Regions from separate parts of the Pseudaquabacterium rugosum genome, predicted to be linked through region 1. Evidence: riboswitches for the same ligand, from Rfam matches in the RefSeq annotation. Region 1 holds a riboswitch; the other holds the start of a gene.
The links. A riboswitch is a leader RNA that binds a small molecule or an ion and turns the genes downstream of it on or off. The one in region 1 is predicted to bind cobalamin.
Positions count from the first base shown of each region.

Region 2: another riboswitch for cobalamin. It lies ahead of AACH11_RS18690 (energy-coupling factor ABC transporter permease); the one in region 1 lies ahead of AACH11_RS18020 (TonB-dependent receptor).

Region 1 covers NZ_JBBUTF010000017.1:77,009-81,462, forward strand. The annotation lists gene AACH11_RS18005 (EVE domain-containing protein) at 1-24, opposite strand, end outside; gene AACH11_RS18010 (cell division protein ZapA) at 446-841, opposite strand; gene AACH11_RS18015 (DUF904 domain-containing protein) at 838-1,119, opposite strand; cobalamin riboswitch at 1,270-1,528, shown strand; gene AACH11_RS18020 (TonB-dependent receptor) at 1,622-3,613, shown strand; gene AACH11_RS18025 (cobyrinic acid a,c-diamide synthase CobB) at 3,616-4,454, shown strand, end outside.
Region 2 covers NZ_JBBUTF010000018.1:67,194-71,647, forward strand. The annotation lists gene AACH11_RS18685 (DUF6603 domain-containing protein) at 1-1,391, opposite strand, end outside; cobalamin riboswitch at 1,543-1,807, shown strand; gene AACH11_RS18690 (energy-coupling factor ABC transporter permease) at 2,059-2,736, shown strand; gene cobW (cobalamin biosynthesis protein CobW) at 2,744-3,802, shown strand; gene cobN (cobaltochelatase subunit CobN) at 3,840-4,454, shown strand, end outside.

The sequences.
Region 1 (4,454 bases):
GCAGTCGTCGGGCTCGCTCTTCATCAGCCACAGACCGTGGCCATGGGCCTCGACCCGAGGGGCCGGGTGGGCGGTGGAAGTGACGTCGGACATGAGGGGTGGCCGACGCGCACCGTGGGCGTCAGGCCGGAGCCGCGACGGCGGGCGCCGCGGCAGGAGGAAGGGGGGTGTCCGTCACGGCCCCGGAGGCCGCATCCTGAACCCTAGTTGGTCGGATTCAGGTGGGCGAGGTCAGCGGTGCTTCGGGTTCATCTGACGCGAGACGATCACACCAGCTCCGCAATGTTCCAAGCCCTGGCTCAATGAGCATCGGTTCAAGGAATCAAGCCCACAGGACCGCGACGGACGAATCCAGTATAGCCACGCGCAGCGGCTCTGTGGAGCGACCGCACGTGTGCGGGGGGCTTGATCGGGACGGCGGTGGAGCCGGCCCCCCGCGGCGGGCTCAGATCGCGGCGAGCGCGGCGTCCAGCCGGTCGATCAGCGCGCCGATGCGGCGTTCGGTGGCGGCATCGATGGCGCTGCGGCCGGCATCGGCATCGGTGTCGGTCGCGGGCTGTGCGGCCGGCGCCGCGACGGCCACCGGTGCGGCGACCGGACGGGCGGCCACGTTCAGCCGGGCCTGCAGTTCGATCTGCTGCCAGGCCAGGTTCAGGGCCGTCAGCACGGCGATGCGCTCGCGGGCCTTGACGCGGCCGGCGTCGCGGATCGCGCACATCTCGCGGTCGACCAGACCGGCGGCGTCGCGCAGCTGGGCTTCCTGGCCGGGGGGGCAGGCCAGTGCGTAGCTCTGGCCGAGGATGGTCGCTTCGAGCGAGGTCGGGGCGGGCGCGCTGCTCATCGGGGCTCCGGGCGGTCGGCGGGCGACAGGATGGCCGGGCTGACGACCGGGCGTGTGCTGCCGTCGCCCGGCGCGGCCAGCAGCTGCACCAGCATGTCGATGCGCGCGCGGGCGGCGGCCAGGCGCGACTGCAGGCTGTCGCGGTCGCGCTGGAGGTGGTCGAGCTGCTGCTGCAGCGCGTCGCGCTGCTGCACCAGGCTGTCGCGCTCGGCGCGCAGCAGGTCGTGGCGCTGCACGAGACGCTCGATGCGCTCGGCCAGTTCGTCGAGTCGGTTCATGGGGGAGGAGTCTGGGGGGCCGGGCGGTCGGCGACCCGGCACGGCGGTCGCCCGGGAGGCCTGGGGGCCGGGCCCGGCCGCCCTGGGGCTGAGCGGATGCCCGCGATTGTAGGCGCCCGGGTGTCAGATTGGCGTCGGGGCGGGGCTGTTAGGATGACGGCTTCTGCTGGTGCTCCGGTGCGTGTTCCGCGCGCCGGGTTAAACGGGAAGCAGGAAGGTCAGGCCCCACGGGCCACGGCCCAACCTGCGCTGCCCCCGCAACGGTAAGCGGACGGTGCAGGCTCCATCCGGAGCCCGCGCCCGCTCTCGTGTTCCATGCCACTGGTGGCCGCCTTCTGGGGCGGCGACCGGGAAGGCCGCGAGGGTCGTCTCCGCCAGCCCGGATACCGGCCAGCAAGGTCAGATCGGTCCGGTTCCGGCAGTGCGTCGGGGCGGGTTCCGGCTGCGTCGCAGGTGCCCGCGGGGAAGCGGTCGGCCTGTCCAGATCTTCCGTGTCGTTCCCATGATTCCTGACTTCCATGCCGTTGGCGTGCGGCTCCGCCTTGCCGATCGCACCGTGCTGGCCCTGAGCGTCGCGCTGGCCTTCGCCGCGATGCCGGCCCGCGCCCAGGCCCCCGCCGAGCGGGTCGTCGTGACGGCCACCCGTTCGGCCGAGGAGCTCTCCAGCCTGCCTTTCGGGGTCAGCGTGATCACGGCGGGCGAGCTGGCGCGTTCGGGCGCGACCACGGTCAATGAGGCGCTGATGCGCCTGCTGGGCATCACCGGGCGGATGGATCTGGCCGGCGGCGGGGAATACCAGCTCGATCTGCGCGGCTACGGGGTCACCGCGGGCCAGAACCAGGTCGTCATGATCGACGGCATGCGGGTCAACGAGGCGGATCTGGGCACGACCCGTCTGGCCGGTGTCGCGATCGATGCGATCGAGCGCATCGAGGTGCTGCGCGGCAGCGGTGCGGTGCTCTATGGCGAGGGCGCGACGGGCGGTGTGATCCACATCGTCACCCGTGCGGGCCGCGGTCACCGTCAGGCCGACGGGGGCGAGGTGCTGGTCGGCTTCGGCTCGGATCACCTGCGACAGCTGCGCGGCAACGTGCACGCGAATCTGGGCGAGCTCACGCTGGAGGCGTCCGGCAGCCGCAAGCTCAGCGACGGCCACCGCGACAACTTCGCCTCCGGTGTCAGCACCGGTGCCGTGGCCGCGCAATGGCAGCGTGGTGCGCATCGGGTGGCGCTGCGCCACGCGCAGGACGAGGTGCGCTCGGGCTGGCCGGGCGCCTTGACGGCCGACCAGTACGCGGCCGATCCGGCCCAGGCGTCGTCGCCGTCCGACTGGGGTCGCAGCCTGGGGCGGCGCACGACCCTGCAGGCCCAGACCCGCGTCGCGGGCTGGACCCTGTCCGCGGACGGGGGCCTGCGGGCGGCCGAGCAACGCAGTGCGAGCCATGGCTATGACCACGATGTCGATGCCCGTGAGGTCGGCCTGCGCGCGCAGCACGAGTCCGTGATCGCGCCCGGCCTGCGCCATGCCGTCACCTTCGGCAACGAACACCAGTGGTGGAAGCGCGACATCCGGTCCTACCCCGGCATCGCACGCCAGAGCAGCCATGCCTGGTTCCTGCGCGATGTGCTGAAGCTGCCGCAGGGCACCGAGTTCAGCGCCGGCGCGCGCTGGAACCGCAGTGTGAAGTCCCTGGTGGACGACTACAGCAGCCTGCGCCAGGACGACCGCAGCGATGTCTGGGAGCTGGGCGTCATGCATCCGCTGGGTGCGAACCTGCGCGCCTTCGGTCGCATGGGCACCAGCTGGCGGCTGGCCAATGCGGACGAGTTCAGCTTCACCCAGCCCGGCGTGCTGTTGCGGCCCCAGCGCTCGCGCGACGTCGAGCTCGGCCTGCGCTGGGCGCAGGGGGGCGATCGTGCGGAAGTGCGGGTCTTCCGCAGCCGGCTGCGCGACGAGATCGGCTACGACCCGACGGTGGCCAACAGCAATGCCTGGAACGGCTCCGGTGCCAACGTGAACTTCGACCCGACGCGTCGCCGCGGCGTGGAGTTCGAGGGCACCCGCGCGGTCTCCCGTACGCTGGATCTGCGGGCCACGCTGGCCTGGCGCGAGGCGACCTTCACCCGCGGCGCGCACGCGGGCAAGGACGTGCCGCTGGTGCCGAGCCGCTCGGCCTCCGTCGGGACGTTCTGGAAGCTCGGCCCCCTGGGTGTGCCGGGCGGACAGCAGACGCTGGGTGCGTCGGTGCGGCATCAAGGCGGCACGACGCATCCGGACATCGCCAATGCCTGCCGGGTGCCGGGCCACACGGTGCTCGATGCCCGCTGGGCCTGGGCCGTGTCGAACGTGGAGTGGGCCGTCGACGTGAGCAACCTCACCGACCGCAGGTACTACACCCAGGCCTACGGCTGCGAGGTGTCCACCGGTCGCACGACGTCGATCTATCCGGAGTCGGGCCGTGCGGTCGGCGGCTCTGCCCGCATCGCCTTCTGACCATGAGCGCGGGCGCCGCCGTCGTCCTCGTCGCCGCCCCGGCCTCCGGCCAGGGCAAGACCAGCGTGGCCTGCGCGCTGGCGCGGCTGCATGCGCGTGCCGGGGCGCGGGTGCGGGCCTTCAAGTGCGGGCCTGATTTCCTCGATCCGGCCTGGCTGGCGCTGGCCAGCGGGGCGCCGGTCGATGCTCTGGACCTGTGGATCAACGGCGAGGCCGACTGCGCGCAGCGGCTGCGGGCGGCGGCCGAGACGGCCGATCTGGTGATCGTCGAGGGCGTGATGGGCCTGTACGACGGCCAGCCGAGCGCGGCCGATCTGGCCCGGCGTTTCGGCCTGCCGGTGCTGGCCGTCATCGATGCCGGGGCGATGGCCGGCACCTTCGGCGCGCTGGTGCACGGCCTGCGCCACTACCAGGCGGCCGAGCACGGGCCCTTGCCCTGGGCCGGTGCGCTGGCCAACCGGGTGGGCAGCGCGCGCCATGCGGCGATGCTGGCCGAGGCGCTGCGCGCCGACGATGGCTGGGCCGGCGCGTTGCCGCGGGTGGCCGCCGGCGCGCTGCCCGGCCGTCACCTCGGTCTGCTGTCCAGCGATGAGCTGCCCGACGCGCGGGTCCGCCTCGACGCGCTGGCCGATGCGCTGGCCGCCACGCCGCTGGGCGCGCGACCGCTGGCCGACTGGCCGCGCTGGCCGCTGCCGGTGGGGTCTCCGGCCCTGCTGCCGGCTGAGGCGTCGCCGGCCGTGGCGACGTCCGGTGCTGCGGGCGGCCCCTCGGCCGTGCCGGCGGTGCCGCGCCTGTTGGCCGGCCGCCGGGTGGCGGTCGCGCGTGACGCGGCCTTCGCCTT
Region 2 (4,454 bases), on a different contig from region 1:
CCCTGGAAGGGCCCGAGCTTCAGCGCGAAGGAGCCCGAGAGCTCGACCTCCATCCGGTCGAGGCCGTCGAGGGTGCGCAACTCGACGGTCAGGAAGGGGATCTGCAGCGGCGAGCCGGGGATCGGCTCCAGCGGCACGGTGGCACGCAGGCCGGTGCCGTCCTTGATGCGCAGGCCGCCGGCGGTGTCGGCCCGCAGGCCGAAGCTCAGGCCGACGGTGATCTCGTCGCCCAGCACGGCGCCCAGCAGCGGGTCGTCGCCGAGGCGCAGCACCAGGCGGCTGTCGCGCAGGTCGAAGTCGAGGGCCGGCTGCAGGTCGTCGAGCACGATGGCGCCGCTGAGCTCGCCGATCTCGAAGCGGGTGCCGTCGGCCGGGCCCAGCACCAGCGGCTGCGCCGTGCTGCGGCGGCCGAAGCGCAGGCCGAGCTGGAGCGCGCCGTCGAACACGGGCTGCGGCAGGCTGGCCGGCAGCGGATCGAGCGCCGGCAGTGCCAGCGTGACCGTCACCTCGCTGCGGGCGCCCAGGCCGATGCGGAACTCGCCGTCGCCCAGCGCGCGTTCATCGCGCAGATCGCCGCGCAGCCGGGCATGGACCCGGGGCGGGACGGCCGCGCCGTCGTAGCCCAGCTGCAGCGTCAGGCTGCGGCTGCCGTCGTCGGCGCGCGCCAGCGTGAACTCGCGCGACAGCTGGCTGGCGGGCAGCGGGATCGGCGCGCGGCTGGCCCGTGGCCCCCGGGCCGCGGCCCGCCGCAGCGCCGCCCCGGGTGCGGCCGGCAGGCCGGCGCCGGCCGTCGCACGGCCATGGCCGCGGTCGATCACCGTGCCGACGATGATCAGCGCCAGCCCGAGCAGCGCCTGGCGCTCGACCACGGTGGCATCGGCCAGCGCCGCATCGGGCGCCTGGCCGCAGACGATGCGCACCAGCCGGGCGGCCGGCCGGGCGGTCGACGGGGCATCGGCATCGCCGGACAGGATCAGCAGCAGCTTGGCCAGCGCGTAGGCCGAAGGGGGCTGGCCGCTGTCGGCATGCAGCAGGCGGTCGATCTGCCGCACGACCTTGACCAGATCGCCGAGCTCGGCCTGGCCGGCCTGCAGATGGCCCAGCACCTCGCCCAGCGTGCGCAGGGCGGCCAGCGTCTCGCCGGTGATCAGCGTGGCCATGGCCAGCGACTGCGCGACCGGGTTGGACGCCCGCAGCGCGGCCGGATCGACGGTGGCCTCGGTCAGCTCCAGCCCGAGTCCGAGACGGGCCCTCAGCGCCAGCGCCAGCGCCTCCATCGACGGCACGCCCGGCAGGGCCGGTGCGGCGGGCAACTGCGCCTGGAGATGCGTCAGCGCCGCGTCGAACCAGCGGAACGCGCGCAGGAAGACCTGATCCGCATTGCCTGCCATGCCGTACTCCTGTCAGGTTGGGTACCGGGGCATCCGGCCAGCCTGTGGATGTCCGGAACAGGCGCACTGTAGACAGGCCCGCGCGTGCGCGTCATCCATCGGCGGAGCGACGCCGCGCGGCGGCTGCGGCATCCCGTCACACCCTTGGGCTACACTCGCGACCGCTTCAGGTGCCCTGGACGGACCGCGCAACGATGCGGGGCCCGACGGGGTGAAACGGGAAGCCGGTGTGAATCCGGCGCTGCCCCCGCAACGGTAAGCGAGTGAAACGACGCGCATCGGCGCGACGGCCCCTGCGCCGTCCGCTGCAGCCACTGGGCCCCGGCCCGGGAAGGCGGATGCGATGTCGGCGCAGGTCCAGCAGGGCCCGGCGCCCCTCGCCGAGCCCGGAGACCGGCCTGTGAGCGCAAGCGGCAAGCCGTTGCGGTGGGTGACGGGATGTGCATGTCCGTGTCCGTCGTCTCCGTGTCCTGATCCCCGCTGTCCGCGCGCCAGCGCACCGCCCGCGGCCCTGCCCTCCCGTGTCGACGCTCCGTCGGCACCGGGTGCCGGTCCCCCGCGGAGGATTCCCGACGACGCCACCGCCATGCGCTCCCGTCCCTGCGGCAGCAGCGGGCCATCGGTCCCCATGTCCAGTCAGCGCCCATGAGCGGCGCAAGGATGCCCGATGCACATCGAACCCGGTCTCGTCGTCGGCGGCAAAGCCGCCATCGGTCTCGTCACGGCCAGCGCCAGCCTGGCCTGGGCGCTGTGGCGCGCGCGCCAGGATGCGCAACGCCAGGGCAGCCTGTCGCTGCTGCTGCGCACCCTGGTGGCCGCCGCCGCCGTGTTCTGCTTCTTCGAGGTGCTGCCGCACCATCCGGTGGGCGTCTCCGAGGTGCACCTGATCCTGGGCAGCTCGCTGCTGCTGGTGCTGGGCGTGGCACCGGCCGCGCTCGGCCTGGCCGGCGGGCTGCTGGTGCAGGGCCTGTTCTTCGCGCCGGCCGATCTGCCGCAGTACGGCATGAACGTGACCACGCTGCTGGCACCGCTGGCGCTGACGCACGCGCTGGCCGAACGCCTGATCCCGCGCCAGACGGCCTATGTCGATCTGGGCTATGCCCAGACCCTGCGCCTGTCGCTGGCCTACCAGGGCGGCATCGTGGCCTGGGTGGCCTTCTGGGCCCTGGTCGGCCGCGGCGTGTCGGCCGACAACCTGGTGCAGATCGCCAGCTTCGGCAGCGCCTACATGAGCGTGGTGCTGCTGGAGCCGCTGGCCGATCTGGGCCTGCTGGCGCTGGCCAAGAGCGCACGCCGCCTGCGCGGCTCGTCGCTGGTCGAGCCGCGTCTCTACCACGCCGCCTGAGGCCACCATGCCGCTGCAGAAGATCCCCGCCACCATCGTCACCGGCTTTCTCGGTGCCGGCAAGACCACGCTGCTGCGCCACCTGCTGACCCATGCGGGCGGCCGGCGCATCGCCGTCATCGTCAACGAGTTCGGCGCGCTCGGCATCGATGGCGAGCTGCTGCGCGGCTGCGGCATCGGCTGTGACGAGCAGGGCACGCCCGACGGCCGGCTCTACGAGCTGGCCAACGGCTGCCTGTGCTGCACGGTGCAGGAGGAGTTCGCGCCGGTGATGGCGCTGCTGGCCGAGCGCCGCGAGCAGATCGATCACCTGGTGATCGAGACCTCGGGCCTGGCCCTGCCCAAGCCGCTGGTGCAGGCCTTCCAGTGGCCGACGCTGCGCACCGCCTTCACCGTCGACGCGGTGATCACGGTGGTCGATGCGCCGGCCGTGGCCGAGGGCCGCTTCGCCGACGATCCGGCGGCCGTCGACGCCCAGCGCCGGGCCGATGACAACCTCGATCATGAGTCGCCGCTGGCCGAGCTCTACGAGGACCAGCTGGCCACCGCCGACCTGATCGTGCTGAACAAGACCGACGCCCTGGACGCGGACGCGCTGCAGGCCGTGGCCGCGGCCGTGCGCGCCGAGGCCCCGGCCGGCGTCAAGCTGCTGCAGGCCAGCCACGGCCGCCTGGCGCCCGAGCTGCTGCTGGGCCTGGGCCGCGGCGTCGAGGACCTGATCGACCAGCGCCGCACCCACCACGACGACGAGGACGACCACGACCATGACGAGTTCGACTCGGTCGTGCTGACGCCCGAGGTCAGCGACCGCGAGGTGCTGCTGCGCGCGCTGCAGCAGCTGGTGGCCACGCACGACATCTACCGCGTCAAGGGCTTCGTCGCGCTGCCCGGCGCGGCGATGCGTCTGGTGGTGCAGGGGGCGGGCCCGCGCTTCGACAGCCAGTTCGACCGCCGCTGGCGGGCCGACGAGACGCCGGCCACGCAGCTGGTGGCCATCGGCGCCGATCTGGACGCGGCCGCGCTGAACCACGCGCTGCAGCAGCTGCTGGCCCAGGCCGCGGCCTGAGGCCGGCCCGCCCGGCCCCCGCGCCCCGCGCCCGCCGATGCACCTGCTGACCACCCGCAGCGCCGGCCTGCTCGACGACGAGGGCCAGGGCGTGGTGCGCCTGGACCAGACGCCGGGCGACATCGTGGTGCTGAGCGCGGCCGACACGCGGCTGGCCCTGCTGGCCGCCGCCGCGGCCGCCCGCCCGGCCGATGCGCCCAGCGTGCGCCTGGCCAGCCTGCGCGCGCTGCGCCAGCCGGCCTCGGTCGACTTCCATGTCGACGACGTGCTGCAGCATGCCCGCGCCGTGGTGATCGACCACCTGGGCAGCCTGGAGCAATGGGCCTACCTGCTGGAATGCGTGCAATCGCTGGCGCGCCGCCGCGGCCTGTGGCTGGCGATGTTCGCCGGCGACTTCGTCGAGGAGCCACAGCTGCTGCGGCGCAGCACCGCATCGGCCGAGGATTGCCGTTATCTGTGGCACTGCCTGCGCGACGGCGGGCCCCAGCAGGCCGCGCAGTTCTTCGCGCTGATCGAGCATGCCGCCTTCGGCCGCGGCCCGCGCCCGGCCGATCCGCTGCCGCTGCCGTCCGCCGTCGCCCATCAAGCGATGGACGCATCCGCCTGGCCGGCGCTGCCGCCCGACGCCCCGGTGGCCCTGCTGCTGTTCTAC